Regions from separate parts of the Streptomyces sp. PKA51 genome, predicted to be linked through region 2. Evidence: predicted binding sites of a transcription regulator. Region 2 holds the regulator's gene; the other holds the start of a gene.
The links. The regulator HrcA, encoded in region 2, represses chaperone genes, less so after heat shock. The targets are predictions, from matches to a motif close to TTNGCACTCNGNNNNNCNGAGTGCNAA.
Positions count from the first base shown of each region.

Region 1: the regulator HrcA is predicted to act here: its motif matches at 3,332-3,358, upstream of groES (co-chaperone GroES).

Region 1 is NZ_BAAJPZ010000007.1:224,288-239,927, forward strand. Features, by position in the region: gene AC27L3_RS14215 (MBL fold metallo-hydrolase) at 1-338, opposite strand, end outside; gene AC27L3_RS14220 (MarR family winged helix-turn-helix transcriptional regulator) at 447-878, shown strand; gene AC27L3_RS14225 (class I SAM-dependent methyltransferase) at 976-2,190, opposite strand; gene AC27L3_RS14230 (polysaccharide deacetylase family protein) at 2,602-3,225, shown strand; gene groES (co-chaperone GroES) at 3,508-3,816, shown strand; gene groL (chaperonin GroEL) at 3,912-5,534, shown strand; gene AC27L3_RS14245 (ester cyclase) at 5,627-6,346, opposite strand; gene AC27L3_RS14250 (SDR family NAD(P)-dependent oxidoreductase) at 6,429-7,202, opposite strand; gene AC27L3_RS14255 (MOSC domain-containing protein) at 7,301-8,026, opposite strand; gene AC27L3_RS14260 (LysR family transcriptional regulator) at 8,106-9,017, shown strand; gene AC27L3_RS14265 (WhiB family transcriptional regulator) at 9,138-9,464, opposite strand; gene AC27L3_RS14270 (response regulator transcription factor) at 9,886-10,497, shown strand; gene AC27L3_RS14275 (sigma-70 family RNA polymerase sigma factor) at 10,759-11,334, shown strand; gene guaB (IMP dehydrogenase) at 11,480-12,982, shown strand; gene AC27L3_RS14285 (GuaB3 family IMP dehydrogenase-related protein) at 13,103-14,230, shown strand; gene AC27L3_RS14290 (rod shape-determining protein) at 14,359-15,462, shown strand.
Region 2 is NZ_BAAJPZ010000005.1:289,155-304,794, reverse strand. Features, by position in the region: gene AC27L3_RS10785 (MBL fold metallo-hydrolase) at 1-514, opposite strand, end outside; gene hrcA (heat-inducible transcriptional repressor HrcA) at 711-1,727, shown strand; gene dnaJ (molecular chaperone DnaJ) at 1,728-2,864, shown strand; gene AC27L3_RS10770 (nitronate monooxygenase) at 3,080-4,156, shown strand; gene AC27L3_RS10765 (16S rRNA (uracil(1498)-N(3))-methyltransferase) at 4,160-4,909, shown strand; gene AC27L3_RS10760 (helix-turn-helix transcriptional regulator) at 5,141-5,890, shown strand; gene AC27L3_RS10755 (hypothetical protein) at 5,986-6,345, shown strand; gene AC27L3_RS10750 (DUF6531 domain-containing protein) at 6,342-10,730, shown strand; gene AC27L3_RS10745 (bacteriocin immunity protein) at 10,772-10,975, shown strand; gene AC27L3_RS10740 (DUF6126 family protein) at 10,990-11,130, opposite strand; gene AC27L3_RS10735 (oxidoreductase) at 11,143-12,066, opposite strand; gene AC27L3_RS10730 (TetR family transcriptional regulator) at 12,151-12,762, shown strand; gene AC27L3_RS10725 (beta-ketoacyl-ACP synthase III) at 12,775-13,755, opposite strand; gene AC27L3_RS10720 (TetR/AcrR family transcriptional regulator) at 13,845-14,468, shown strand; gene AC27L3_RS10715 (cupin domain-containing protein) at 14,523-14,834, shown strand; gene AC27L3_RS10710 (DUF6891 domain-containing protein) at 14,851-15,640, opposite strand, start outside.

The sequences.
Region 1 (15,640 bases), on a different contig from region 2:
GCGGCCAGGTTCTGCGGGAGCGCGCCGCCGTGGATCGTGTCGAGCGGGCCGTCGGGGGCCGTGAGCGTCCGGGGGCCGAAGCCGGTGTCGATCAGCAGGGCGCGGTCGTCGTGCTCGACGAGCAGGGCGCCGACGCTGCCGACGAGGCGGCCGTCGGCGTCCAGGTACTCGGGGTGCGCGGCCCACACCTCGTCGGTGGTGTCCTGGAGCAGTTCCAGGGGCCGGAGCCGTACGTCGCCGTCCGGGATGTACGACACCTTCGTGTCGCCCAGCCGGATCGAGCGGATTCCGGCGGGGCGGCGCAGTCGTTCGTCCTGAGCCACGGTCACGTCAGCCATGTTTCTCCTTCGTCGGGTCCCTGCGGCGACGTTGATCACGATAAGCATCAAGCTCGAATCATTCAAGCTGTAAATATGTGCGCTTGATGCAGTTGGTAGGCTGGCGGTATGACGACCTCACCGGAGTCGCGGGCGATGGCCGAGCGGCAGCTGTGCTCTCTGGTGAACGGGCTGGCCCAACGGCTCGGGGACCACGTACGCGAGCGCGCCGCCGTCCTCGGCCTCACCGCGCCCCAGGCGACCGCGCTGCGGGAGATGAGCGGGCCGATGACCATGCGCGAGCTCGCCGAGCGCATGTGCTGCGAGCCCTCCAACACCACCTTCGTCGTCGACAAGCTGGAGAAGCAGAAGCTGGTCGAGCGCCACCCGCACCCCGTCGACCGCCGCGCGAAGCACCTCGTCCTCACCGCCGAAGGCACTGCACTGCGCGCACGCCTCCTCGAACTCCTCGCCGTGGACTCCCCGTTGTCCGGCCTCTCCGCGGAGGAGCAGGGCGTCCTGCGCGGCCTGGTGGAGCGGGCCATCGCCGGTCGCGGCTGACCGTTTCGCAGGCCGAAGCGGCAGGGGGCGCGCTCACCCCTTGGCGCGCAGGATGTCGACGGCATCACGTGGCGCCACATGGCGCCACACACGGCCGTCAGGCCGCCGGCTGTCCCAGCAGCATCACCGGTGCCCCCGCGGCGCGGGTGAGGATGATGACGCAGGAGTGGGGGCCGTCGAGCTTGAGCTTCCTGCGGAGTTCCTCGGGCTCGACGGCGGAGCCGCGCTTCTTGATGACGGCGACGCCGATGCCGCGTTCGCGGACGAGGGCCTTGAGCTTCTTGAGGTTGAAGGGCAGGACGTCCGTGATCTCGTACGCCGTGGCGTACGGCGTCGGGCGCAGTTCGTCGCTGGTGACGTAGGCGATGGTGCCGTCGATCAGGCCGGCGTCGTCGGACAGCGCTGCCGCCACGTCCGCGACGAGGTGGGCGCGGATGACGGCGCCGTCGGGTTCGTAGAGGTAGCGGCCCACGGGGCGCACGGCGGGGTCGGGAAGGCCCGCGCCGGTGAGGTGGGCGCCGGCGGGCAGGAGGGTGGCGCGCCGGGTGCCGGGCTCGGTGCCGAACCACAGGACGGCCTCCTTGACGTCGCCGCCGTCGGAGATCCACTCGGCCTCGGCATCGTCCGGGACGGCCTCGTGGGGGACGCCGGGAGCGATCTTCAGGGCGGCGTGCGGGGCGCTGCGGGCGGCGTCGATCGCCCAGGACAGGGGCGGGGAGTACGCCTCCGGGTCGAAGATGCGGCCGCGGCCGCCGCGGCGGGCGGGGTCGACGAAGACGGCGTCGTAGCCGGAGGTGTCGACGTCGGTGACGTCGGCGCAGCGGACCTCGATGAGGTCGGCGAGGCCGAGCGCCTCGGCGTTGGCGCGGGCGACCGCGGCCGTGAGCGGGTCGCGGTCGACGGCCAGGACGGCGATGCCGGCGCGGGCCAGGGCGATGGCGTCTCCGCCGTTGCCGCAGCACAGGTCGGCGAGGCGGCGTACGCCGAGGGCGGCGAAGCGGCGGGCGCGGTGGGCGGCGACGGAGGCGCGGGTGGCCTGTTCGACGCCGTTGGGCGTGAAGAACATGCGGTGCGCGTCGGCCGCGCCGAACTTTGCGACCGCCCGCTGCCGCAGACGCGCCTGTCCGAGGGCGGCGGAGACCAGCTCGGCGGGGTGCTCGCGGCGCAGCCGGGTGGCGGTGGCGAGCTCCCGGGCGGGGTCGTAGTCCCGCAGGTCGTCCAGCAGACGGCGGCCCTCGTCGGTGAGGAGGGCGGCGAAGGCGTCGGCCTCGGGGGTCGTCTCGGGGTTGGTCTCGGCGTTCGGTGCGGGCACGTGCTCCAACGTACCCCGGCGCTCTGTGCAGGTCGCGCGCCTGATCGCGGCCGCGGGAGCGGCGGGGGCCGGTGCCCGGGGACGCCCCGCTCGCAGTGATCGAACTCGTGGACAAGAATCGTCAGCGTGAGCCCCTTCTTTTCCGGCCGCCGACGTGCTGCCGCCGCTGCCGCCGCCGCTGGTTCCGCCGCTTTGATGCTGATAGCCGGGTGTTCCTCGGCGGGGTCGGGGAGTGCGGCGCATTCGTCGGGCTCCCCCTCCTCCCCCTCCTCGGCTCCCTCGGCCGTCGCCGGGACGCCGCACCCGGGGAAGGGCGAGCCGGCGCCCGACGCCGCCGCGTACCGCCGCTGGGGGCTGGACCGGCCGCCGGCCGCGCCCCCGGCGCCGCCCGCGAAGAAGATCACGGACGGGATGAGGGACGGGGACGCGCCGAAGATCGTGCGGCGCGTCCCCACGCAGGACAAGGTCGTCTTCCTGACCTTCGACGACGGGGCCGAGAAGGACCCGCAGTTCGTGAAGATGGCCAAGGACCTGAAGCTGCCGTTCACGATGTTCCTGACGGACAGCGTCGCCCACACGGGTCAGGGCTACGGCTATTTCGAGCAGCTGCGCGACGCGCCGGGCGGGGGCGTGCGCAACGGCGTGGACAACCACACGATCGACCACCCGAACCTGCGCACGCTGTCGGCGGAGGCGCAGAAGAAGGAGATCTGCAGGCAGCAGGAGACGCTGCAGAAACGATTCGGCGAGCGACCCGCGCTGTTCCGGCCGCCGTACGGCAACTACAACGACGCCACGCTCGCGGCGGCGGGGGCGTGCGGGGTGCGGGCGGTCGTCCTGTGGGAGGCCACGATGCAGATCAACGACATGCGCTACGCGGAGGGGGACGGCCTGCGCCCGGGCGACATCGTGCTGGCGCACTTCCGGGGGCCGCAGGAGCTCAAGGGGACGACGATGACGCAGATGGTCACGAACATGCTGCGCAGCATCGAGCGCCAGGGCTACACGGTGGGCCGCCTGGAGGACTACGTCTGAGGCGCGGTCCCCGAGGGACGTACGAGGAGTGCGCCCGCGCCCCGGTGGGTAGGGCCTCGGGCGGCCCCCGTCGTCGCCTGCGCGTGCGGCTCGCCGCGGGTGTGAATTGGCACTCCGCTTGACCGAGTGCTAACCGCGTCATAGTCTCGGCTCCGTTGGCACTCTCCCCCGGTGAGTGCCAAACGCAGCGACGGGCAGGTCCGGCACCCGCGACGACGGATCGACCTGGTCGCCACCTCAGACAGTTAACCCCGTGAGATCTCCGAAGGGGGAGGTCGGATCGTGACGACCGCCAGCTCCAAGGTTGCCATCAAGCCGCTCGAGGACCGCATCGTGGTCCAGCCGCTCGACGCCGAGCAGACCACGGCCTCCGGCCTGGTCATTCCGGACACCGCCAAGGAGAAGCCCCAGGAGGGCGCCGTCCTGGCCGTGGGCCCGGGCCGCTTCGAGAACGGCGAGCGCCTCCCGCTCGACGTGAAGGTCGGCGACGTCGTTCTGTACAGCAAGTACGGCGGCACCGAGGTGAAGTACAACGGCGACGAGTACCTCGTCCTCTCGGCTCGCGACGTGCTCGCGATCATCGAGAAGTAATTCACCGGCAACACGTCTGCGCCCCTGGCTCCCGCGCCCATTCAGCCGGGCGCCCGGGGCGCAGTTCGTTGAGAGATCGCGAGGATACGTAACCCATGGCCAAGACCCTGAAGTTCGACGAGGACGCGCGTCGCGCGCTCGAGCGCGGCGTCAACAAGCTCGCCGACACCGTGAAGGTGACGATCGGCCCCAAGGGCCGCAACGTCGTCATCGACAAGAAGTTCGGCGCCCCGACCATCACCAACGACGGCGTCACCATCGCCCGTGAGGTCGAGCTCGAGGACGCCTACGAGAACCTGGGCGCCCAGCTGGTCAAGGAGGTGGCGACCAAGACCAACGACATCGCGGGCGACGGCACCACCACCGCCACCGTGCTGGCCCAGGCGCTGGTCCGCGAGGGCCTGCGCAACGTCGCCGCCGGCGCCTCCCCGGCCTCCCTGAAGAAGGGCATCGACGCCGCGGTCAAGGCCGTCTCGGACGACCTGCTGGCCACCGCGCGCCCGATCGACGAGAAGTCCGACATCGCCGCCGTCGCCGCGCTGTCCGCCCAGGACAAGCAGGTCGGCGAGCTCATCGCCGAGGCGATGGACAAGGTCGGCAAGGACGGTGTCATCACCGTCGAGGAGTCCAACACCTTCGGCCTGGAGCTCGACTTCACCGAGGGTATGGCGTTCGACAAGGGCTACCTGTCGCCCTACATGGTCACCGACCAGGAGCGCATGGAGGCCGTCCTCGAGGACCCGTACATCCTCATCCACCAGGGCAAGATCTCCTCCATCCAGGACCTGCTCCCGCTGCTGGAGAAGATCATCCAGGGTGGTGGCTCCAAGCCGCTGCTGATCATCGCCGAGGACGTCGAGGGCGAGGCCCTGTCCACGCTGGTCGTCAACAAGATCCGCGGCACGTTCAACGCCGTCGCGGTCAAGGCCCCCGGCTTCGGCGACCGCCGCAAGGCGATGCTGGGCGACATGGCCACCCTCACCGGTGCCACGGTCATCGCCGAGGAGGTCGGCCTCAAGCTCGACCAGGCCGGTCTGGACGTGCTCGGCACGGCCCGCCGCGTGACCGTCACCAAGGACGACACCACCATCGTCGACGGCGGCGGCAACAGCGAGGACGTCGCCGGTCGCGTGGCCCAGATCAAGGCCGAGATCGAGACCACCGACTCCGACTGGGACCGCGAGAAGCTGCAGGAGCGCCTGGCCAAGCTGGCCGGCGGCGTCTGCGTCATCCGCGTGGGCGCGGCCACCGAGGTCGAGCTCAAGGAGAAGAAGCACCGTCTGGAGGACGCCATCTCCGCGACCCGCGCCGCGGTCGAGGAGGGCATCGTCTCCGGTGGTGGCTCCGCCCTGGTCCACGCCGCCAAGGTGCTGGAGGACGGCCTGGGCAAGGAGGGCGACGAGGCCACCGGTGTCGCCGTCGTCCGCCGCGCCGTCGTCGAGCCGCTGCGCTGGATCGCCGAGAACGCCGGCCTCGAGGGCTACGTCATCACCTCGAAGGTGGCCGAGCTGGAGAAGGGCCACGGCTTCAACGCCGCGACCGGCGAGTACGGCGACCTGGTGAAGGCCGGCGTCATCGACCCGGTCAAGGTCACCCGCTCCGCCCTGGAGAACGCCGCCTCCATCGCCTCCCTGCTGCTGACGACCGAGACCCTGGTCGTCGAGAAGAAGGAAGAGGAGAAGGCGGAGGCCGGCCACGGTCACGGCCACGCCCACTGATCCCTGCGGATCGGATCCGCTCGCGCCGGGGCCCGGCCTCCCCTCGGGAGGCCGGGCCCCGGCCGCGTTTCCCGGCCCCCGGCCGGTACGTCTCAGCCCTCGGCCGGTACGTGGCGCTGGAGGTTCACCCCGCCCAGCTGCCGCAGCAGGCCCAGCAGGTCGTAGGTCCACCAGCCCTCGGCGATCTTGCCGTCCTCCAGCCGGAAGACGGTGCTGCCGGTCATCCGCACCTCCTGGCCGGTGGGCTGCAGGCCCATGAAGTCGCCCTGGTGGCTGCCGTGCCAGGTCCAGCGGACGGCGACCCGGTCGCCCTCGGCCAGCTCGTCGTGCAGGTCGAAGCGGAAGTCGAAGGCGTCGCGCCAGTCGGTGACGTTCTGCTTCATCGCCTCGTGGCCCACGATCGGCTCGGCCCTGCCGATGTCGTGGTCGCGGTAGCCGTCGGCGAAGAGCTCGTCCACGAGTGCGAGGTCGCCGCCGACCGCCACCTCCTCGAAGAACCGCCGCACGGTCGACTTGCCCAGCTGCTCGTCGCGGACGACGTCGAGGTCGGTGAAGGACGGCAGGCCCTCGCAGAGGGAGACGATCTCCTGGAAGACCCGGTCGGTCTCCGGGAGGTTCGAGTTCTCCATCGCCTTCTCGAACGAGGGGAACTCGATGATCTCGATGTAGTGATCCCTGTCGGAGTGGTCCCGGCCGACGACGGAGTGGGTGGCGGTGCGCTTTCCCTCGGTGAGCGCGATCCAGTCGTCCATCAGCCGGTTCATCTTGTCGAAGTGACGGGTCCTGCAGTCGACTACTTGCACGAAAGTCATGGCACGCCTCCCCGGTCCCGGGTGATATGTCCAGGTTAGCCCTGGCGGATCACCCGGGAGGAGCGGAGCGGCGGCGCCGGGGTCAGTTCGGCCCGTAGCGGCGGCCCGTCGTGGAGCCGGCGCGCGAGACGGCCCGGCGCGGGGCCAGCTTCAGCAGCCCGGTCAGCGCCTTGTACCGCGGGTCGGGAATGGACAGCGCCTTGCCGCGCGCCAGGTCCTTCAGCGCCGCGTCCACCAGTTTGTCGGCGTCCAGCCAGAGCCAGCCGGGGATGTTCTCCGTGCCCATGCCGGCCCGCTGGTGGAACTCCGTCCGTACGAACCCGGGGCACAGCGCCATCAGCCGCACCCCGCTGCCGGCCAGGTCGCGCGCGGCACCCTGGGTGAACTGCACGACCCACGCCTTGCTCGCCCCGTACGTGCCGCGCGGCACGAAGGCCGCCACCGAGGCCACGTTGATCACGCCACCGCGCCGGCGCTCGCGCATGCTCGCCGTGGCGGCCGAGGTCAGGCGCAGCACCGCCTCGCAGTGCACCTTCAGCATCGTCAGCTCGTCGGCCATGGGCACTTCGAGGTAGCGGCCCTTGTTGCCGAAGCCGGCGTTGTTGACCAGCAGGTCCACCGGGTTCTTGCGGTCGGACAGCCGTGCCTCGACCGCCTCGATGCCCGCGTCCTGCGACAGGTCGGCGCGGAGCACCTCCACCTCGACGCGGTGGCGGTCGTGCAGCTCGGTCGCCTGCTCGCCCAGCCGCTTCTCGTCGCGGGCCACGATGACCAGGTTGTGTCCGTCGGCCGCCAGCCGGCGTGCGAAGGCCGCGCCGATGCCGGCGGTGGCTCCCGTGATCAGTGCAGTCGTCATACAGGAACGTTAGTGCTCGCGCCGCCCTCCCGGCTGCCCGCCCGGGGGCGCCGTCGCCCCTCCGGGCGCCCCGCGGCGGCCGCCTGACGACCCGTGCGTCACATTCGCGCCATTGTTTCCCTTGTTTCCGCGGGCGCGGAAGCCGGCACCGGTGCCGGGCCGTACGCCAGCGCCTTCTCGCGCAGGTGCGGGGGCAGTGCCTCGCCGGCCGCCGGCAGGCCGGGCAGCAGGGACCGCTCCGTGGTCAGGGCGCGGAAGGCGTACGCGATCGTCACCTGGTGGTCGGGGCGGTGCTCGACGGTCACGGGGTCGCCCGCCCGTACCGTGCCGGGCACCAGGACGCGCAGGTACGCCCCCGGCGCGGCCTGCCGGGTGAACCGGCGCACCCAGCCCGCCTCGTTCAACCAGTCGGCGAACTTCCGGCAGGGGATGCGCGGGGCGGAGACCTCCAGCAGCAGATCCGTACCTATGCGCCAACGCTCTCCGATGCGCGCTCCGTTGACGTCCAGCCCCCGGGTCGTCAGGTTCTCCCCGAACGAGCCCGCCGGCAGCGGGCGGCCGAGCTCGCGCTCCCAGCCGTCGAGGTCCTCGCGGGCGAAGGCGTACACCGCCTGGTGGTCGCCGCCGTGGTAGCGCAGGTCGGCGATCGCGTCCCCGGCGAGGCCGCTGCCGCCGACGCCCCGCGGGCCGGGCGCGGCGACGGCCACGGGCCCGTCGATGGGCCGCTTGTCGATGCCGCTGGGCAGGCCGGGGGTGAAGGCGCCCTCGTGGCCGGGGCGGTCGTGCGTGCCGTTCCGGCCGATGTTCACGGAGATCACGTACATGGCCGAAGCCTAGGGGGTGCGGCTCAAAGCGTCGAACGGATATTTCCCACCTGATCCAAGGTGGCCTTATGCTCGAAATATGATCGAGGCTCGTCACCTGAGGGTGCTGCGTGCGGTGGCCACCACCGGTTCCTTCTCCGCCGCCGCCCGTGAGCTCGGCTGCACCCAGCCCGCCGTCAGCCAGCAGATGAAGGCCCTGGAGCAGTCGGCCGGCACCGCGCTGCTGATCCGCACCGGCCGGGAGATGCGCCTGACCGAGGCCGGCCAGGCCCTGGTGCGCCACGCCTCCGGCATCCTGGCCGGGCTGACCGCGGCCGAGGAGGAGATCGCGGCGATCGCGGGGCTGCGGGCCGGCCGGGTGCGCCTGGTGTCCTTCCCCAGCGGCAGTTCCACGCTCGTGCCCACCGCGCTCGCGGAGATGCGCGCCGCCCACCCGGGCACCCGCGTCTCCCTGGTCGAGGCGGAGCCGCCGCGCTCGGTGCAGATGCTCCGGGAGGGCGACTGCGAGATCGCGCTGGCCTTCCGCTACCCCCAGGTGCCCGGGGCCGACCCGGCGGCCGGTGCCGAGTGGGACGACCTCGTCGTACGGCCCCTGCTCAGCGACCGCCTCATCGGCGTGGTGCCCGAGGGGCACCGCCTGGCGGGCGCGGAGCGCATCGGGATGCAGGAGCTGGAGCGCGAGCCGTGGATCGCCGGCTGCCCGCGGTGCCGCCGGCACCTGGTGGAGGTCTGCGAGGAGTCGGGCTTCACGCCGCGCATCGACTTCGCGACGGACGACTACCCGGCGGTCTTCGGGCTGGTGGGCGCCGGCCTGGGCGTGGCGGTCATGCCGGAGCTGGCCCTGGAGTCGGTCCGGCCCAAGGGCATTCGCACGGTGCCGGTCGAGCCCGTCGTGCACCGCGAGATCGTCGCCCTGACGCTGCCGGACCTCGCGCGGGTGCCGGCGGTCGGGGCCATGCTCGACCGTCTGGTGGCCGCGGCGGGGCGCTGAGTCCTACGCCGAGGTGGGCGCCGGGCCGTGCGCCGGGCTGGGCGCCGGGCCGTACGCCGGGCCGGGCGCGCCGGGCCGCGTGCCGCGACGGGTATGTGCGGGGGCGCTCGGAGGGGGCGCTCAGGCGGTCATCGCGCCCGCGCCCGCGCCGCTCGCGTTGATGGGGCGGTGCCGTGCGCGCCCCATGAGCTCCTCGCGCTCGTCCTCCGTCAGGCCGCCCCACACGCCGTAGGGCTCCCGGACCGCCAGCGCGTGCGCCGCGCACTCGGCGCGTACCGGACAGCGCATACAGACCTCCTTGGCGGAGTTCTCCCGGGCGCTGCGGGCTGCTCCCCGCTCGCCTTCGGGATGGAAGAAGAGCGAGCTGTCCACTCCTCGGCAGGCCGCCAGGAGCTGCCAGTCCCACAGGTCGGCGTTGGGGCCGGGGAGGCGGGAGAAATCTGCCATGGCTTGTCCCCTCGAAGCGATCGTCGAATCCGCCGAAGCGATCCGCAGCGAACCGTGCAGGTACCTGCCTCTCCATCTGCCGTGTGAGCAGATGAAAATATGACTCATTGCGAATCTAGCCACAGACGCTGGCAAATGGGAAGAAAAACAGGTCCGACCGGGCAAATGGGGCATAGCTTGGCCCGTGAGCAGGGCGCCCCCCGTGCGCCCTGCTCCGTGTCCGCGCCCTCACGTAGAGTGCCGAACACGGCCGACCGAGCCCGTAACTCTTTCGGGTGACCGTCGTTGAGAGGGCGGAGGCGGTTGACGCATGAAGCAGCCGGGCGGGTGGCAGGGCCCGGCGCCGTCGACCGCACAAGGTGACGACCAATACCAGCCTCTGGAGGCTCAAGGTGACGCGCATCAGCTGCGGAGGGCGGCCATGACATCCGTCCTCGTCTGCGACGACTCCCCGCTTGCCCGTGAAGCGCTCCGGCGCGCGGTGGCGACCGTGCCCGGCGTCGAGCGCGTGACGACGGCGGCCAACGGCGAGGAAGTCCTCCGCCGCTGGGGCGCCGATCGCTCGGACCTCATTCTCATGGACGTACGCATGCCCGGGCTCGGCGGTGTGGAGACCGTGCGCCGGCTGCTGTCCGCCGACCCCGGCGCCCGGATCATCATGCTCACGGTCGCCGAGGACCTCGACGGCGTCGCGCTCGCGGTCGCCGCCGGCGCCCGCGGCTACCTGCACAAGGACGCCTCGCGCGCCGAGCTGCGGGCCACCGTGACCCAGGCGCTCGCCGACCCCACCTGGCGGCTGGCCCCGCGCCGGCTGCGCTCCGCCGAGATGGGCGCCGCGCCCACCCTCACCGCGCGCGAGATCCAGGTGCTGGAGGGCATGAGCCACGGCCGCTCCAACGCCGAGATCGGCCGCGAGCTGTTCCTCTCGGAGGACACCGTCAAGACCCACGCCCGGCGTCTGTTCAAGAAGCTGGGTGCCTCGGACCGTGCGCACGCCGTGGCGCTCGGCTTCCGCTGGGGACTGGTCCGGTAGGCGTGAGCCGGACCGTTCCGGTGGGCGAGCGGGCGGGGCGGGGCGCCGTGCGCTCCGCCCCCGAGGCCCCGGCCACCCGGCCCGCTGCACGTTTCCCGCGCGCTGCCGCATCCTTGAGGTATGGAGTTCCTCGGGGACGGCTCGGGCAGGCGTGATGGGAAGGTGCGGGAGATGACCGCCGGCGCACCCGCTCATAACGCTTCGGTGCACAACTATGGATGCGGTGCCACGGAGAATCCGGCTTCACGGCACCATGGACCGATGCGCGACGACGACACGACAGCCATTGGCGCGCTCGTCGCCCGCGCAGCCGAGGGCGACCGGCGGGCCACGCACGACCTGCTCGCCCTGGTGCACCCGCTCGCGCTGCGCTACTGCCGCACGCGGCTCTCCCGCCTGCCGGGCGACGCCCGGCACTTCGTCGACGACCTGGCCCAGGAGGTCTGCCTCGCGGTGCTGTGCGCCCTGCCGCGCTACCGCGACACGGGCCGCCCCTTCGAGGCGTTCGTGGTGGCCATCGCCGCCCACAAGGTCGCCGACCTGCAGCGCGCCGCGATGCGCCACCCGGGCAGCACGGCCGTGCCCTCCGACGAGATGCCGGAGCAGCCGGACGACTCGCTCGGCCCGGAGGAGAGGGCCCTGCTCAGCAGCGATGCCGAGTGGGCCAAGAAACTGCTCGCCAACCTCCCGGAGAACCAGCGGGAGCTCGTGCTGCTGCGCGTCGCCGTGGGGCTGACGGCCGAGGAGACGGGACAGATGCTGGGCATGTCGCCCGGTGCCGTGCGCGTCGCCCAGCACCGGGCGCTGAGCAGGCTGCGGGCGCTCGCCGAACAGTGAGCCGCCCGCATCACGCGGTGTCTTCGTACGGCATCCTGTACGAAGCTCCAAGTGATGCGGGCCTCACTCCTCGTGGAATGGGACACCCTGCGACGGCCGTTAGCATGGGAGTCCTCGCTGGGGCAAGACCATTTGGGAAGGTGTCATGACTGACAACGTCGACGGACTGCCCGGGAAATTCGCGATGCTCGGTCTGACATACGACGACGTCCTGCTGCTGCCGGGCGCCTCAGAGGTCCTGCCGAACACCGTGGACACCTCCTCCCGGGTCTCGCGCAACGTGCGGGTCAACATCCCGCTGATGTCCGCCGCCATGGACAAGGTCACCGAGGCCCGCATGGCCATCGCCATGGCCCGCCAGGGCGGCGTGGGCGTCCTGCACCGCAACCTCTCCATCGAGGACCAGGCCAACCAGGTCGACCTGGTCAAGCGCTCGGAGTCCGGCATGGTCTCCGACCCGATCACCGTCCGCCCGGACGCCACGCTCGCCGAGGCCGACGCCCTGTGCGCCCGCTTCCGCATCAGCGGCGTCCCGGTGACCGACGAGGCCGGCAAGCTGCTGGGCATCGTCACCAACCGCGACATGGCCTTCGAGACCGACCGCGCCCGCGCCGTGCGCGAGGTCATGACGCCGATGCCGCTGGTCACCGGCAAGGTCGGCATCTCCGGCGAGGACGCCATCGAGCTGCTGCGCCGCCACAAGATCGAGAAGCTGCCGCTGGTCGACGACAACGGCGTGCTCAAGGGCCTGATCACGGTCAAGGACTTCGTCAAGGCCGAGAAGTACCCGAACGCCGCCAAGGACGCGGGCGGCCGCCTGATCGTCGGCGCCGCGGTGGGCGTGGGCGACGAGGCGTACGAGCGCGCCCAGGCGCTGGTCGAGGCCGGCGTGGACTTCCTCGTCGTGGACAGCGCCCACGGCCACAGCCGCGGCATCCTCGACATGATCGCCAAGGTCAAGTCCAACATCAACGTCGACGTCGTCGGCGGCAACGTCGCCACCCGCGACGGCGCCCGGGCGCTCATCGACGCCGGTGCGGACGGCGTCAAGGTCGGCGTCGGCCCCGGCTCGATCTGCACCACCCGCGTCGTCGCCGGCATCGGCGTCCCGCAGGTCACCGCGATCTACGAGGCCGCCCAGGCCTGCCACGCGGCCGGCGTGCCGCTCATCGGCGACGGCGGCCTGCAGTACTCCGGCGACATCGCCAAGGCGATCGCCGCCGGTGCCGACGCCGTGATGCTGGGCTCGCTGCTGGCCGGCTGCGAGGAGTCGCCGGGCGAGATGGTCTTCATCAACGGCAAGCAGTTCAAGTCGTACCGCGGCATGGGCTCGCTGGGCGCGATGCAGTCCCGCGGCCAGGCCCGGTCGTACTCCAAGGACCGCTACTTCCAGGACAACGTCCTCTCCGAGGACAAGCTGGTGCCCGAGGGCATCGAGGGCCAGGTGCCCTACCGCGGCCCGCTGGCCTCGGTGGCCCACCAGCTCGTCGGCGGCCTGCGCGCCTCCATGGGCTACGTCGGCTCCGCCACCGTGCCCGAGCTCAAGGACAAGGGCCGCTTCGTGCGGATCACGTCCGCGGGCCTGAAGGAGAGCCACCCGCACGACATCCAGATGACCGTCGAGGCGCCGAACTACTCCCGCCGGTAGTAGTGCCGTAGCTTCCTACAGTGCCGCAGGAGCCCGCGACCGCCAGGCCGCGGGCTCCGCCGCTTCGGGGATACTGGATGCGGCAGACGGAGCGCCAGAGCAATTGGAAAGGCCACAGACGTGACTGAGATCGAGATCGGGCGCGGCAAGCGCGGGCGCCGGGCGTACGCGTTCGACGACATCGCCGTCGTCCCCAGTCGCCGTACCCGCGACCCGAAGGAGGTCTCGATCGCCTGGCAGATCGACGCCTACCGCTTCGAGCTGCCGTTCATGGCCGCCCCCATGGACTCGGTCGTCTCCCCCGAGACCGCCATCCGCATCGGCGAGCTGGGCGGCCTGGGCGTGCTCAACCTCGAGGGCCTGTGGACCCGCTACGAGGACCCCGAGCCGCTGCTGGCCGAGATCGCCGAGCTGGACGAGCGCACCGCCACCCGCCGCCTGCAGGAGATCTACGCCGCCCCGATCAAGGAGGAGCTGATCGGGCAGCGCATCAAGGAGGTCCGCGACTCCGGCGTCGTGACCGCCGCCGCGCTCTCCCCGCAGCGCACCGCGCAGTTCTCCAAGGCCGTCGTCGACGCCGGCGTGGACATCTTCGTCATCCGCGGCACGACCGTCTCCGCCGAGCACGTCTCGTCCGCCGCCGAGCCGCTGAACCTCAAGCAGTTCATCTACGAGCTCGACGTCCCGGTCATCGTCGGCGGCTGCGCCACCTACACCGCCGCCCTGCACCTGATGCGCACCGGCGCCGCGGGCGTGCTCGTCGGCTTCGGTGGCGGCGCCGCCCACACCACCCGCAACGTCCTGGGCATCCAGGTGCCGATGGCCACCGCCGTCGCGGACGTGGCCGCCGCCCGCCGCGACTACATGGACGAGTCCGGCGGCCGCTACGTGCACGTCATCGCCGACGGCGGCGTGGGCTGGTCCGGCGACCTGCCCAAGGCGATTGCCTGCGGTGCCGACGCCGTGATGATGGGCTCCCCGCTCGCCCGCGCCACCGACGCGCCGGGCCGCGGCCACCACTGGGGCATGGAGGCCGTCCACGAGGACGTGCCGCGCGGCAAGCGCATGAACCTGGGCGTGGTCGGCAGCACCGAGGAGATCCTGCTCGGCCCCTCGCACACCCCCGACGGCTCGATGAACTTCTTCGGTGCCCTGCGCCGCGCGATGGCCACCACCGGCTACAGCGAGCTCAAGGAGTTCCAGCGCGTCGAGGTGACGGTCGCCCCGTCGCAGCACGACAACCGCTGATTGCCCTCCGGCTCCGAACGGGCCCGTACCGCCACGGCGCGGTGCGGGCCCTTCGTCTTGCCTGAACTGTTCGTCAGCCGTTCGTCAGCGCCATATAAAGGTTCGATCATAGGGAATACTGGCGACTTATGGCGCAAAGCAAGTCGTTCAGCGGCAGGGACATGGGCATCGACCTCGGCACCGCGAACACGCTGGTGTATGTGCGGGGCAAGGGAGTGGTGCTCAACGAGCCCTCGGTCGTCGCCGTCAACGCCGAAGACGGCAGTGTGCTCTCCGTCGGCTCGGAAGCCAAGGAGACCATCGGTCGGACCCCCTCCAACATCGTCGCCATACGCCCCCTGCGGGACGGCGTCATAGCCGACTTCGAGGTGGCCGAGCGGATGCTGCGGCACTTCATCAAGAAAGTGATGGGCAACCGCTTCTTCTCGCGGCCGCGGGTCGTGGTGTGCGTGCCCTCCGGCATCACCGGCGTCGAGCGGCGCGCGGTCATCGAGGCCGCCTCCCAGGCCGGGGCCCGGGCGGTGCACCTGGTGGAGGAGCCCATGGCGGCGGCGATCGGCGCGGGACTGCCGGTCAGCGAGCCGACCGGCTGCATGGTCGTCGACATCGGCGGCGGCACCACCGAGGTCGCCGTCATCTCGCTGGGCGGCATCGTCACCGCCCGCTCGGTGCGCACGGCGGGCGACGCGATGGACGCGGCCATCATGTCGTACGTCAAGAAGGAGTACGCCCTCGCGATCGGTGAACGCACCGCCGAGGAGCTCAAGATGACGATCGGCTCGGCCTCGCCGGTCTACTGGGCCCCCGCGAACGGCGCGATCGGCGACTCCGAGGAGACCCAGGGCCTCGCGCCCTCGGACCGCACCACCATCCGCGGCCGCGACCAGGTCAGCGGCCTGCCCAAGACACTGGAACTGACGGCCGACGAGATCCGCCACGCGCTCACCGAGCCGGTGGACGCCATCGTGATGGCCGTGCGCCAGACCCTCGACGAGACGCCGCCGGAGCTCTCCGGCGACATCATGGACCGGGGCATCGTCCTGACCGGCGGCGGTGCGCTGCTGCGCGGGCTGGACGTGCGCCTGAGCCGAGAGCTGGACATCCCGGTGCTCATCGCCGACGACCCGCTGGACTGCGTCGCCGTGGGCACGGGCCGCTGCGTGGAGAACTTCGCCTCCCTGCGGACGGTGCTCGACGCCCAGCCGCGCATGCTCTCCACCGGCCGCCTCTAGGGCCTGCCGGGCGGCCCGGGCCTGGGGGTGGCGCGTTCGACTGCGGGCCGTCGGTGGCCGATCGCGCAGTTCCCCGCGCCCCTGACGGGGCGCCCCGTCAGGGGCGCGGGGAACAGCGCGACAAGCCACGACGCGCCCGCAGGCGGGGGGGCCGTGTCGCACCCACGCGGCGGCAGCC
Region 2 (15,640 bases):
CCGCCAGGTCGTGGGCGGTGTGCCCGGGCCCGATGTTGACCAGCAGCGCCCGGCGTCCCCCGCCGAGGTCGAGGGCCACCTGTCCGGAGACGCCGTGGCCGGGGAGGACGAGCAGTTCCACGGCCTCGGCCGCGAGGTCGGGCTGCATGCCGTGCAGCACGGCGTCGTGCCGCAGTTCCTTGCGTTCGCGGCCGAGGAGTTCTCCGGCGCCCACGGCCGCGTACACCTGGACGCCGGAGAAGGCCGCCGTGCCCAGGACGTGGTCGAAGTGCGGGTGGGTCAGTGCGATGTGCGTCACGGGCAGGCCGAAGATCTCCTGCAGCTCGTGCCGGATCTCCACGCCCTCGTGCAGCGAGGAACCGGTGTCCACGACGAGCACCCCGTCGCTGCCGGCGACCGCGCCGGCGGTCGCGTCCCAGCCCGGCAGCCTGCGGCGTACGACACCCGGCGCGAGGTGTTCCCAGCGCGCTCCGGCCCCGCCCCCCACCGCGCCCGCGTTCGCGTGAGTTTCCATACGGCGACGCTAGCGGCTGACCGATAGCGTTGCCCGTCCGGAGGCAAGGGGCGCGGACGGCCCTTGCCCCGGTCGTGGGGCCCGGCCGTACACTTGCCTACGGGATCTGGCACTCGTGACCATTGAGTGCCAAGGGCGGAAGGGCCCGGCGGATCCCCGTACGACGGTAGGACCACTGACCCTGGAGGTGCGCGCGATGCTGAGCGAACGCAGGCTCGAGGTGTTGCGCGCCATCGTCCAGGACTACGTGGGCACCGAGGAGCCGGTCGGCTCCAAGGCACTGACCGAGCGGCACAAGCTGGGGGTCTCCCCGGCCACCGTGCGCAACGACATGGCCGCGCTGGAGGACGAGGGCTTCATCGCCCAGCCGCACACCAGCGCCGGCCGCATCCCCACCGACAAGGGCTACCGCCTCTTCGTCGACAAGCTGGCCGAGGTCAAGCCCCTGTCGACGCCCGAGCGGCGCGCCATCCAGAACTTCCTGGACGGTGCCGTCGACCTGGACGACGTGGTGGCGCGCACGGTGCGGCTGCTGGCGCAGCTGACCCGGCAGGTCGCCGTGGTGCAGTACCCCTCGCTGAGCCGCTCGACCGTGCGGCACGTGGAGCTGCTCGCGCTGGCCCCGGCCCGCATCATGCTGGTGCTGATCACCAACACCGGCCGGGTCGAGCAGCGCATGATCGACTGCCCGGCGCCCGTCGGCGAGGCCGCGCTGGCGGACCTGCGGGCCCGGCTCAACAGCCGGGTCGTGGGGCGGCGCTTCAAGGACGTGCCGCCGCTCGTGCAGGACCTGCCCGATTCCTTCGACCAGGAGGACCGAGGAACCGTTTCGACGGTCCTTGCGACTCTGCTGGAGACGCTGGTCGAGGAGACCGAGGAACGGCTGATGATCGGCGGCACCGCCAATCTCACTCGTTTCGGTCATGATTTTCCGCTGACGATCCGGCCCGTGCTGGAGGCGTTGGAGGAGCAGGTCGTACTGCTCAAGCTGCTCGGTGAGACCAAGGACACGGAGATGACCGTGCGCATCGGTCATGAGAACGCCCACGAAGGGCTGAACTCCACATCGGTGGTCGCCGTCGGCTACGGTTCGGGCGACGAGGCCGTCGCCAAACTCGGCGTGGTCGGACCGACCCGCATGGACTACCCCGGAACGATGGGAGCGGTACGCGCAGTGGCACGTTACGTCGGACAGATCCTGGCGGAGTCGTAAGTGGCCACGGACTACTACGCGGTCCTGGGCGTACGGCGCGACGCCTCGCAGGACGAGATCAAGAAGGCCTTCCGCCGCCTCGCGCGCGAGCTGCACCCGGACGTCAATCCGGATCCCAAGACGCAGGAGCGGTTCAAGGAGATCAACGCCGCCTACGAGGTGCTCTCCGACCCGCAGAAGAAGCAGGTCTACGACCTCGGCGGCGACCCGCTGTCCTCCTCGGGCGGCGCGGGCGCCGGCGCCGGCTTCGGCGCGGGCTTCGGCAACTTCTCCGACATCATGGACGCCTTCTTCGGCCAGGCGTCGCAGCGCGGACCGCGCTCGCGCACCCGCCGCGGCCAGGACGCCATGATCCGCCTGGAGGTCAGCCTCACCGAGGCCGCCTTCGGCACCACCAAGGAGATCCAGGTCGACACCGCCGTCGTCTGCACCACCTGCAGCGGCGAGGGCGCGGCCCCCGGCACCTCCGCCCAGACCTGTGACATGTGCCGCGGCCGCGGCGAGGTCTCGCAGGTCACCCGGTCCTTCCTGGGCCAGGTCATGACCTCCCGCCCCTGCCCGCAGTGCCAGGGCTTCGGCACGGTCGTGCCCACCCCGTGCCCGGAGTGCGCCGGCGACGGCCGCGTCCGCTCCCGCCGCACGCTGACGGTGAAGATCCCGGCCGGTGTCGACAACGGCACCCGCATCCAGCTCGCCGGCGAGGGCGAGGTCGGCCCCGGCGGCGGCCCGGCCGGCGACCTGTACGTGGAGATCCACGAGACCCGTCACCCGGTCTTCCAGCGCCGCGGCGACGACCTGCACTGCACGGTCACCATCCCCATGACGGCGGCCGCGCTCGGCACGAAGGTGCCGCTGGAGACCCTCGACGGCGTCGAGGAGATCGACATCCGCCCGGGCACCCAGTCCGGCCAGTCGATCCCGCTGCACGGCCGAGGCGTCACCCACCTGCGCGGCGGCGGCCGGGGCGACCTGATCGTCCACGTCGAGGTCACCACGCCGACCAAGCTCGACCCGCAGCAGGAGGACCTCCTGCGCCAGCTGGCCAAGATCCGCGGCGAGGAGCGCCCGATGGGCGAGTTCAAGCCGGGCCAGCAGGGCCTGTTCTCGCGCCTGAAGGACGCGTTCAACGGGCGGTAGGCGCGCGGCCGGGGGTCCGGGGGTCGTCCCCCGGGCGGGTACGGCAAGCCGGGCCGGCAGGGCCTGTTCTCGCGCCTGAAGGACGCGTTCAACGGGCGGTAGCCCGTAGCCGATGTGCTGGAGGGGCCGCCCGTTGGGGCGGCCCCTCCAGCACATCGGGCGCCTGGCGCTCCCGGGGCCCCGGGCCCCCGCCCGCCTTGTGACACGATGAGGTCATGCCCCCGTCGACCGGAGTGACCGCACTGTTCGAGCAGCTCGAGCATCCGATCGTGCAGGCCCCCATGGCGGGTGGAGCGTCCACCCCCGCCCTCGCCGCGGCCGTCTGCGACGCCGGTGGCCTCGGCTTCCTCGCCGCCGGCTACAAGACCCCGGGCGCCCTCCGCGAGGAGATCCGGCAGGTGCGCGCCCTGACCTCCCGCCCCTTCGGCGTGAACCTCTTCCTGCCGCAGCCGCCCGCCGCCGATCCCGGTGCCGTCGCCGCGTACGCGCGCCGCATCGCGCCCGAGGCCGCCGCGTACGGCGTCGCGCTCGGCGACCCGGACCAGGCGACCGACGACGGTTACGACGCCAAGCTCGCCGCCCTCCTCGACGACCCCGTCGCCGTCGTCTCGTTCACTTTCGGGTGTCCCTCCCGTACGGCGGTGGACGCCCTCGCCGCGGTCGGTACGGCGACCGTCGTCACCGTCACCTCCGCCGCCGAGGCGCGCGCCGCGCAGGAGGCCGGCGCGGACGCGGTGTGCGTCCAGGGCGTCGAGGCCGGCGGCCACCAGGGCACCCACCACGACGACGTGCGCGCGGACCGCCCCGGTGCCGGTACCGGGCTGCTCGCCCTGCTCGCCGAGGTCCGGGAGAGCGTGCCGCTGCCCGTCCTGGCCGCCGGCGGCCTGATGCGCGGCGGCCAGATCGCCGCCGTCCTCGCCGCGGGGGCGTGCGCCGCGCAGCTCGGTACGGCGTTCCTGCCGTGCCCGGAGTCCGGGGCGCATCCCGTGCACAAGAGCGCGCTGACGGATCCGGCGTTCTGCGGCACCGAGTTGACCCGGGCCTTCTCGGGCCGTCCCGCCCGGGGCCTGGTGAACCGTTTCCTTCGGGAGCACGGTCCGGCCGCCCCCGCCGCGTACCCCCAGGTCCACCACCTGACGTCCCCCCTGCGCAGGGCGGCGGCCGCCGCCGGCGACCCCGGGGCCCTGAACCTGTGGGCCGGCCAGGGCCACCGCCTGGCGCGCACCCTGCCGGCGGCGGAGCTGGTCGCCGTGCTGGCCGCGGAACTGAGAGCAACACGAGAGAGCGAGTAGGTCATGACAGCGCCGGTCTTCCTGGTCGAGGAGGACGCCCTGACGGGCGTCTTCCCCGGCACCGTCTTCCCGCTGGACGGCCCCGAGGGCCGCCACGCGGTCTCGGTGCGCCGGCTGCGCGTGGGGGAGGAGATCGTCCTGACGGACGGTCAGGGCAACGGTGTCCACGGCACCGTGGCCGCCGTCGAGGGCAAGGACCACCTCGACGTCGCCGTCACCTCCGTACGCTCCGAACCGGATCCGCAGCCGCGCATCACGGTCGTCCAGGCCCTCCCCAAGGGTGACCGGGGCGAACTCGCCGTGGAGACCATGACCGAGACCGGTGTGGACGCGGTCGTCCCGTGGGCGGCCTCCCGCTGCGTGACCCAGTGGAAGGGCGAGCGCGGCCTGAAGTCGCTCGGCAAGTGGCGGGCCACCGCCCGCGAGGCCGGCAAGCAGTCCCGCCGCCTGCGCTTCCCCGACGTCGCCGATCTCATGACGACCCGCCAGGTGGCCGAGCTGCTGGCCGGGGCCGCGTTCGCGGCCGTCCTGCACGAGGAGGGCAGCACCCCGCTGGCCACCGCCGACCTGCCGCAGACCGGCGACATCGTCCTGGTCGTCGGCCCCGAGGGCGGCGTCTCGCCCGAGGAGCTCGACGCCTTCGCCGCCGCGGGCGCCCACCCGTACCGCCTCGGCCCGAGCGTCCTGCGCACCTCCACGGCCGGCACCGCGGCGGCGGCCCTGCTGCTGGGGCGCACGGGACGCTGGGGCTGAGTGCGGTCACCGCCATGGGAAGTTCTTCCCATGGCGGTGCCCACCGGCCCGTGACATCGTCTTTTCCGGCAAGGGCTCGTGCCGGCACCGACCACGGGGGAAACGGGGGATCCGGTGCCGGCGCGGCCCGGGTCGCCCTGTGGCCGCCGGCCCCGTTCGGACCGGCTTGAGGCGACCTCCCGGCCCCCCGTAGCATGCAGCGGGCGGGGGCCGAGGGAGAAGAAACCGGCCATGCCACGACTGCGCGCCCGCGACTACGAGCACATGCTCGACCTCGTCGCCGCCGTACTGGACCACCCCGAGCCCGACCGGCTGGGCCACCTGATCGCCGGCCACCTGCGGGAATCCCTCGACTGCGGCACGGTGACGTTCTCCGGCATCGACCCCACCACCGGCGCTGCCCGCGCCGAGGGCTGGGCCCCCGAGGCCATGGGCCGCCACGTCGAGGACATGGTCCAGCGCCGGATCCTGCAGCAGCACCCCCTGATCCCGTACCTCGCGGCCGGCGAGAGCCGACCGGTGGTCGTCGGCGAACTGTGCGACGGCTGGCGCCACTCCCCGTGGTACTCCGAGGCCCGCCGCGACTACGGCACCACCCAGCAGCTGGGCATCCCCATGGCCACCGAAACCGCCCCCGTGCGCGCGATCGTCGTCGCCCGGGACGGCGACTTCACCGACCACGACCTCGCCTTCGTCGAACGCGTCCACCCCCTCCTCGTGAGGGCCGACCGCCACACCCGCGAACTCCGCCGCCTGCGTGGCGCAACCCCCTCCGCCACCCCCGACCACGGCCTGACCCCCCGCGAACTGACCGTCCTGGGCCTCCTGGCCGAGGACCTCCCGGCCACCGGCATCGCCCGCCGCCTCGCCCTGTCCCCCCACACGGTCAACCGCCACCTCGAAAAGATCTACCGCAAGCTCGGCACCAACAACCGCCTCGCAACGGTCCTCCTGGCCAAGGAGGCAGGACTGATCACCTGACGGGCCGTGACCACTGGTGTCAGAACCGGTCTCTAAGCTGGGTGGTTCTTGACCACTCTTGGAGAGCCGGGCGCGCTCGGCGGGGAGGCGCGGCCGTGAGTGACGCCGGCAACGGCAAGGTCCTGGACATCAAGACCGCCGACATCAAGGCCGCAGCGCCCGTCTTCCACGAACAGGGCAAAAAACTCAGCGAGGCGCTCACCAGACTGATCGGCACGCTCGACGGCCTCGGCGAGCCCTGGGGCAAGGACGATGCGGTCCAGCAGTTCGCCACCGAGTACCCCCGTCGGCAGAAGGACATCGAGAAGGCGACCGGCACCCTGGTGCTGGGCCTGGTCAGCATCCACGAGGCACTGGTCGACATGGCCGACGGACACGTCGACAACGACGCGCTCGTCGCCGGAATGTTCACCAAGGCGAAGCCGGGCGACGCCGGGACGAAGGGCGGCCGGTGAGCGCCGCCGAGGAGGCCAGGGCGGTCCTGGAGAAGCTCGGCCTCCACTGGCCCGACGGCGACCCGGGAAAGCTGCGCAAGGCGGCGGCCGCCTGGAAGGAGTTCGCCAAGGCCGTCGAGGGCGTTCGCGGAGCGACCAACAACACCGCGCAGGCACTCATCCGCAACAACCAGGGCGAGGGCATCGAGGCGTTCCGTGTCTTCTGGGGCCGCTACGCGGGCGCGGGCTCGGGCGGCAAGGGGTGGCTCGACGACGTCGCCGCCTCCGCGCACGGCATGGCCGACGCCCTGGAGAGGCTCGCCCATGCCATCGACGATGCCGTCGACAAGCTCTGGAAGAAGATCGGCATCGAGGCAGGTGTCATCCTCGCGGGCGTCGGCCTGGGCTTCCTGACCTTCGGGCTGAGCACCGCCGCCTCGGCGGCGGCCGCCACGGCGGTCATCGAACTGGGCGCGACGGTCGGCATCGCCATCTCCGCCACCGTCGCCGAGGTCGTCGCCACCACGCTCGTCGTGGCCGCCTTCAGCGGGGTGGAGGCCGTCACCGTCGACCTGGCGGTCGCCCAGCCGGCGAAGATCGCAGCCGGTCTGCAGCACGGCTTCAGCCTGGACGAGATCAACGCCGCGGCGACGGACGGCATGATCTACGGCGGTGCCTTCGGAGGCGCGTTCAACGGGGTCAGTGCCCTGGGCCGCAGCGCCGAGCTGGCCGGCGGATACCGCAACCTCCTCAAGGGCGTCCGCCCCGGTCTGGTCGAGCTGCCCCCGGCCGCCCGCCCCACCGCCGAGATCCCCTGCGCCAAGGACCCGATCGACGTCGCCACCGGCACGATGCTGCTGCCGCAGACGGACCTGCGGCTGCCGGGCGCCCTGCCCCTGACCGTCGAGCGCACCCACCTGTCGTCCTACCGCTCCGGCGGCTGGTTCGGGACGACGTGGGCCTCGACGTTCGACGAGCGCGTCCAACTGGACGCCGAGGGCGTCGTCTACGCCGCCGCGGACGGCATGCGCCTGGTCTACCCGGTACCCACGCCGGGGGAGCCGGTCCTGCCCGTGAAGGGCCCGCGATGGCCGCTGCAGTGGGACGGCCGCCCGGACGGCACGCTGACCGTCACCGACCCCTACCAGGGAGTCGTCCGCACCTTCGGAGCGCCCGCCCCCACCGACACCCCCGGCGCCGTCCAGCTCCCGCTGGAAAGCCTTCACGACCGCAACGGCACGCGCATCGACATCGAGCGCACCGAACTCGGCGCCCCCACCGCACTCCGGCACTCCGGCGGGGCCTACGTGGCCGTCGACACCGAAGGGCCGCGCATCACGGCACTGCGCCTGCTGGACGAAGCGCCGTCGCCCTACGAACACCCGCACGCCCCCGGGCGCGGCACCGTGCTGATGCGCTACGGCTACGACGCGTCGGGCAACCTGACCGAGGTCACCAACTCCAGCGGCAGACCGCTGCGCTTCACCTACGACACCGAAGGCCGAATAACCTCCTGGACCGACCGCAACGGCACGTCGTACGGCTACACCTACGACACCCGCGGCCGCGTCATACGCACCGAGGGAAGCGACGGCTTCCTCTCCGGCTCCTTCGCCTACGACGACGACACGCGCACGACCACCGAGACCGACTCCCTCGGCCATCTGCGCACCTACCGCCACAACACCGACGGGCAGGTCGTCGAGGAGACCGACCAGCTCGGCAACACCACCCGCACCGCATGGGACCCCCGAGGCGACCGCCGCCTCGCCGTGACCGACCCCCTGGGCCGCACGACCCGCTACACCTACGACGACGCCGGCAACCTCAGCCGCGTGACGCTGCCGGACGGTACGGCGGCCCACGCCACGTACGACGCCGACCTGTGCCGCCCGCTGCAGGTCACCGAGCCGGGCGGCGCGACGTGGCGGCACGCCTACGACGAGCGCGGCAACCTCCTCGCCACGACCGACCCGCTCGGCGCGGTCAGACGCTACGCCTACGACGACGCCGGCCACCTGACCGCGGTCACCGACGCCCTCGGGCACACCACCACGGTCCGGTGCGACGGCGCGGGCCTGCCGCTCGTCGTCACCGATCCCCTCGGTCACGCCACCACCGTCCGCCGGGACGCCTTCGGGCGGGTCGTCGAGGCGGTCGACCCGCTCGGCCGCGTCACCCGCATGTCCTGGACGACCGAGGGCAGGCCCAGCCGGCGCGACCTCCCGGACGGCACCTGCGAGACGTGGACGTGGGACGGCGAAGGCAACCTCCTCACCCACACCGACCCCGCCGGCAACACCACCACCCACACCAGCACCCACTTCGACCTGCCCGCCTCACGGACGGAGCCGGACGGGACGACGTACTCCTTCGCCCACGACACGGAACTGCGGCTCGTCGCCGTGACCAACCCGCAGGGCCTGACATGGTCCTACGACTACGACGACGCGGGCCGCCTGGCGGCGGAAACCGACTTCAACGGACGCCGCATCACGTACGTCCACGACGCGGCCGGACAGCTGCTGGCACGGACCAACGGTGCAGGCGAAACGCTGCACTTCGAGCGCGACGCACTGGGCCGAGTGATCGAGCAGCGCTCCGACACCGGCGGGACCACGACGTACACCTACGACACGGCAGGCCGACTGGCCCGCACAACCGGCCCCGGCGCCGACATCGTCCACGAACGGGACGCCCTCGGTCGGCTGCTGTCGGAAAGCGTCAACGGCCGGGTGACCCGGTGGTCGTACGACGCCGAAGGACACTGCACGCAGCGCACGACCGCCTCCGGACTGACAACGGAATGGACGTACGACCCCGCCGGGCGGCCCACGACCCTGCGCAACGACGCCGGCAGCCTCACCTTCACCTACGACGCGGCCGGCCGCGAGACCGCACGCCGTCTGGGCGACGACGACACCGTGCTCACCCAGTCCTGGGACGCCGCCGATCGCATCACCGGACAGAGCGTGACCTCCGGAGCGCCCGGCGCCGAGCGCCTCCTCCAGCACCGGTCCTACGCCTACCGGGCCGACGGCCACCTCGAGGAGATCCGCGAGCTCACCTCCGGCACACGGCGCTTCGACCTCACCGCCACGGGCCGCGTCACCGGCGTACGGGCCCACGGCTGGACGGAAACGTACGCCTACGACACCGCCGGCAACCTCACCCACGTCACCGCCCCCGCCCACGAGGCCCCCGGCCGCCACGAAGTGGACGGCACCCTCCTGCGCCGCGCCGGCCGCACCACGTACGAACACGACGCCCAGGGCCGCCTCACCCGCAAGACCCGCAAACTGCTCAACGGCCAGACCCGGGTGTGGACGTACACCTGGGACGCCGAGGACCACCTGACACAAGCCGTCACCCCGGACGGCGAACAGTGGGCCTACACCTACGACCCACTGGGCCGCCGCCTGGCCAAGCGCCGCCTCTCCGACGGCGCCGAAACGCTCTTCACGTGGGACGGCACGCGCCTGGCGGAACAAACCGCCCCCGACGGTGCCGCCACCACCTGGGACTACGCCCCGGGCACCCACCGCCCGGTCGCCCAGACCCACCACCGCCCCCGGGCGGAGGGCGAGTCCCTGATCCGGGACTACGCCGAGACCGCGGCCCGCTTCCACGCAGTGATCACCGACCCGGTCGGCACCCCCACGGAACTCGTCACCCCGGACGGCACCCTGGCCTGGCAACACCGCACCACCCTCTGGGGCACCCCCCTCCCCACCCCACCCCAGCCCCCCGACGCCCCGGACTGCCCCCTCCGCTTCCCGGGCCAGTACGCGGACCCGGAAACGGGCCTGCACTACAACTACTTCCGCTACTACGACCCGGAGACGGCGCGCTACATATCGCCGGACCCACTGGGGCTGGAACCGGCGCCGAATCCGTCCAGCTATGTGGACAATCCCGGTTCATGGGGTGATCCGCTCGGTTTGGCGCCCTGTGATGTCAGAGAACTTTCTCCGCCCGGGAAATCCTCGGGAATGAGGAATTCGGCAGGCTCTGCTGGAGGTGGATCACGTCTTCCCGACGCTGGTGAGACATGGCTTCGAGGAACTTCGGGCAATGCCGGGAGGGTGCCTGGACAAGTCGCTCGGGCGCTGCAAGGACGCCAGTTCAAGAACTTTGACGAATTCCGCGAGGCTTTTTGGATCGAGGTCTCGAAGGATCCTTCCCTGGCGTCTGGGTTCGGGCCTTCCGGGCAGACGTTGATGTCCCAGGGCAAGGCGCCATTCGTCACGAAGGACCAAGCAGTGGGCGGGAACAGGAGGTACGTACTGCACCATGCAACACCTATCCAGCGCGGAGGCGGCGTGTACGACCTCGACAATCTTCTCATCGTGACCCCGCGATATCATAAGGAAGTGCTGGATCCCGGATATCACATGGGTGGGTGACTGTGGGATTGGACTGTTCAGGTGAGTGAAGGAGGCTCGAAGTGACACGAGATGAGCTCATTCAACTCGTGCAGCGAATCATGGCTGGCGAAGGAACCGAAGAAGAGCATGACGCGCTAGTGGATCGCCTCGAAGAGAATGTTGTGCATCCGCGAGTGCTGGACTTGATCTACTATTCCGACCCGCCGCTTACAGCTGAAGAAGTAGTGGACCAGGCCTTGTCCTACCGGCCGATCGAGCTGTGAAAGCGGCGCCGCCGCTACTTGTTCGCGTGGTCGCCCAGGAAGAACAGCAGCCAGATGAAGCCCGCCAGGGCGTGCGTGATGAAGACGTAGACGAGCACGCGCAGGGCTATCTGGCGTTCTGCGCGCTTCTCGGAGTCCGGCGTGGCGGGTGGCATGGGAATGCCAGCCTACCTTGTTGCCGGGAGCGGGAAGCGGGTGCCGGTGAGGTGTTCGGACAGGTCCCACAGGCGGGTGCCCACGGTCGGGTCGGTTGCCGTCGGTGACAGTCGGACGCGCGTCGGGTTGCCGCGGAGTTCTGCCGCGCCGTCGGGGCCGATGAAGTCGCCGCCTGCCGCGTCGGGGGCCGTGGCGGCGTACAGCTGGGGGAGTGCGCCCTGGTCGGGGTGCTGGGCCAGGAGGGGGTTGCCGATGCGGCCCAGGAGCAGGCGCAGGGTGGCGGTCGATGCGCGCATCTGCAGGTTCGTCGCCGTGTAGCCGGGGTGGGCGAGCAGGCTGCGGACCGGGCTGCCGGTGGCGGTCAGGCGCCGGTGGAGCTCGTGGCCGAAGACGGCGTTGGCGAGTTTGGACTGGTTGTAGGAGCGCATGGGGGAGTACGAGCGCTCGCCGTGGAGGTCGTCGAAGTCGATGCGGGCCTTGCGGTGGTTGAGCGAGCTGACCGTGACCACGCGCGGGTCCTCCCCGGCGGAGAGCAGGTCGAGCAGGAGGCCGGTGAGCGCGAAGTGGCCCAGGTGGTTGCAGGCGAACTGCAGCTCGTGGCCCTGGGGGCTCAGCGTCCGGGGCGGTGCCATGACGCCCGCGTTGTTGATCAGCACGTCCACCCGCGCCTGCTCGGCGTGCAGCCGGTCGGCGAAGGCGCGGACCGAGTCGAGGTCGGCGAGGTCGACGGGGTGTACGTCGAGTCGGGCGCCGGGCAGTTCGGCGGCCACCCGGCGGCCCTTCGTCTCGTCGCGTACGGCGAGGATCACGTGCCCGCCGCGGCGGGCGAGCGCCCTGGTGGTGGCCAGGCCCAGCCCGCTGGTGGCGCCGGTGACGACGAAGGTGCGGCCGGTCTGGTCCGGGATGTGGTCGGCGGTCCATCGATGCTGCCTCATGAGGCACACACTGCCCTTCGTGGCACAGAGTGTCAACAGTGACCATTCGTGCCGTCCGCTGCATCGTGGCGGTACGCTTGCTCCGTGAGTCCCCGCCCCGAAACCAGCCTGGCCGAGCGCAAACGTCAACTCGTCGCGGACGAACTGACCAGCGCAGCGCTGCAGTTGCTGGCGCAGAAGGGGTACGACGGGGTCACCATCGACGAGATCGCCGCCGTCGCCGGCGTCTCCCGGCGGACGTTCTTCCGGTACTTCGCGTCCAAGGAGGACGTCGTCGTCCGGTTCCTCGCGGACATGGGCACCGGCATGCGCGCCGCCCTCGCGGACCGTCCCGCCGACGAGCCCGTGTCCGTCGCGCTGCGCCACGCCGTCTCGGGGCCCCTCGCCGCCTGCGGCGACCACGCCGACAGTGCGCGGGGCGTCGTCCGGCTGATCCTGGGCACCCCCGCCCTGCACGCCCGCTTCCTGGAGCGTCAGGCGCAGTGGCGGGAGGATCTGACGGCGGAGCTGGCGGCCCGTACCGGGGCGGACGCCGACGCGGAGCTGTACCCGCAGATGGCGGCCGGCATGGCGCTCACCGCCTTCAACACCGTCCTGCAGCGGTGGAGCGGCGGCGACGACGATGCCGCCGTGGACCCGGCCGGGCTGCTGGAGCGGGCCTTCGCGGTCGTCGCCCCGGCGCTGGACGCGCAGTAGCCGAAGCGGCGCTCAGGGGCAGGTGACGACCTGCCCGGCCCAGGACATCCCGCCGCCGAAGGCGAGCAGCAGGACCGGCGCCCCCGAGGGGAGTGCGCCGCGCTCGGTGAGCTTGGACAGGGCGAGCGGGACGGAGGCGGCGGAGGTGTTGCCGGACTCGACGACGTCCTGGGCGATCACCACGTCCTCGGGGAGGCCGAGCCGGCGGACGACGGCGTCGATGATGCGCAGGTTGGCCTGGTGGGTGACGACGCCGGCCAGATCGGCCGGGCGCAGGCCGGCGCGTGCGCAGGCGTCCTCGGCGAGGGCGGGGAGTTCGCCGGTGGCCCAGCGGAAGACGGTCTGACCTTCCTGGGCGAAGCGCGGATGCCAGGCGCCGGCCAGGCGGACGGCGTCACCGCGCGTGGGGTCCGAGCCCCAGACGACCGGCCCGACGCCTCCTTCGTGGTGCGCGCTGAGTACGGCGGCGCCCGCGCCGTCCCCCAGCAGAACGCAGGTGCGCCGGTCGGTCCAGTCGGTGACGTCGGACATCTTCTCCGCACCGATGACCAGTGCGTGGCGGGCCGCGCCCGCGCGCAGGGCGTGGTCGGCGCAGGCGAGGGCGGTGCAGAAGCCCGCGCACCCGTTGTTGAGGTCGAAGGCCACGGGGGAGGGCAGGCCCAGGCGGGCGGCGACCTGGGCGGCGGTGGAGGGGCAGCGGTCGATCGCCGTGCAGGTCGCCACGGTGATCAGCCCGATGTCGGCGGGTTCAAGACCGGACGCGGCCAGGGCCTTGCCGGCAGCGGCGGTTGCCATGTCGGTGACCGATTCGCCGGGGGCGGCGAGGTGGCGCGTGGCGATGCCGGTGCGGCGGCGGATCCACTCGTCGTCGGTGTCGACCATGGTGGCCAGGTCGTCGTTGGTCAGCACGCGCTCCGGCTGGTAGTGGCCCAGAGCGGCGATACGGCTTCCCGCAGGGCTTCCCGGTACGGCTGCATGCATGGTCGGTTGCATGGTCGATCTCCTCGGCTCGGCGACGGAGCCCGGAATATAGCAACCGATCGATCGGAAGTTAAAAGGTCGTGGCTCGGTAGGATGACGCCATGAGCCCTCGCAACTCCTTCGCCGAAGCCCGCCGCACGCGGGAGCGCATCGTGGCGCGCGGCATCGCCCTCGCCTCGGTCGACGGCCTGGAAGGGCTCACGATCGGTCGCCTGGCCGCCGACCTCGGCATGAGCAAGGCCGGCGTCCTCGGCCACTTCGGCACCAAGGAGGCCCTGCAGCTCGCCACCCTCGACGGAGCCGCGGCGGCGTTCTCCCGCCTGGTGTGGGAGCCCGCGGCGCCCAAGGAGCCGGGGCTGCCCCGGCTGCGCGCGGTCTGCGCGAGCTGGGCCGGCTACCTGGAGGCCGGGCAGGAGATCTTCCCCGGCGGGTGCTTCTTCACCACGGCATCCGTCGAGTTCGACGCCCGCGGCGGCCACGTCCGCGACGCCGTCGCCCGCCTGTTGCGCGTCTGGCGCGGCCGCCTGGCCGCCGAGGTGCGCACGGCCGTGGCGGCGGGCGACCTGCCCCCGGACACCGATCCGGAGCAGCTCGTCTACGAGCTCGTCGGCCTGTACATGGCCCTCAACCAGGAGACACAGCTCTTCGCCGACCCCTCGGGCGCCGCCGCCCGCACCCGCCGGGCCGTGGACCGCCTCCTCGCCCACCCGCCGCGCTGCGCTTGAACCTTTGCCGAACGGTCAGCCACCTGCGCCCACTCCTCGCCTAGCCTCGGCGGCATGCTCGACACGAACGTGATCAAACTCGACGACACGGCCCGTGCGTTGCCCGGCGCGTGGCGCTCCGCCGTCCTGGGCCGGGCCGGTGAGGGCTCGGTCGTCAAGGTGCTCCGGATGGACGGCACGCCCCTCGCCGAGGAGCTGCACGACACACCCGAGGCGCTGATCGTCCTCGACGGGCGCCTGCGACTGCGCGTCGCCGGACGGCCGGTGGAGGTGGGCGCCGGCGAGATGTACGTCGTACCGGCCGCGACGCCCCACGCCGTCCTGCCCGGCAGCCACGGCGCCCTGCTGATCGTGGAGGCCGCGTGACGGCCGTCGGGTGGCGTCAGCCCACCAGGCGCTTGCGCCAGTCCAGGGGGGTGACGGTGATGGCCCGGCGCGCGTCACCGTTCCACTCCGTCGCAAGTCCCGCCTCCGCGAGGGCGGCGACGACCTCGCGGCCGACGGCCGCCGTCGTCTCCACCGACCCGTCGAACCCGCCGTACAGCAGCGTCAGCCCGTGCCCGGAGGCGGCCGAGTCCGTGCACTGGGAGTGGAAGTACACGAAGCCGCGGGCACCGGGCGCGCTCTCCGCGCCTATCTCCGCCTGGCCGCACGAACGGCAGCAGGTGAAGTGCTCCCGGGCGGTGATGCCGGCGGCCTCCAGGGCCGCGAAGGCCCGGGTGAGGCGTTCGGGATCCGTCTCGCCCTCCCAGGCGGCCTGTTCGGCGACCCGCTCGCACCACAGCCGGTCGGCCAGCTGCTGCGCCTGGGCGGCCGAGACCGGCCGGCGGTCGCCGGAGACGAGGTAGTCCTCGGCGAGCTCGGCCAGCTGTGCGCGCGTCGCGTAGCCGCCGACCAGCACCTCGCGGATCCGGCCCTCCAGCTCGCCGCGTTCCTCCTCGTCGAGGGCGAGCGGCGGTACGGGCTCGGGTGCGGGCATGTCCAGCCGGGTCCACTGCAACCCCGCGTCCCGGCCGTCCTGCTGGCGCGCCCAGCCCGTCAGTGCCGCGGTCACCGCGGTCACCGCATCCGGGCCGTCGAGCACCGCCTGGAAGTGCCGGTCCGGCGCCCCGGCCCGGTGCTCCAGCGTGTAGGCGCCGCCCGCCTCGTGCCACACCTGGGCGAAGACGTCC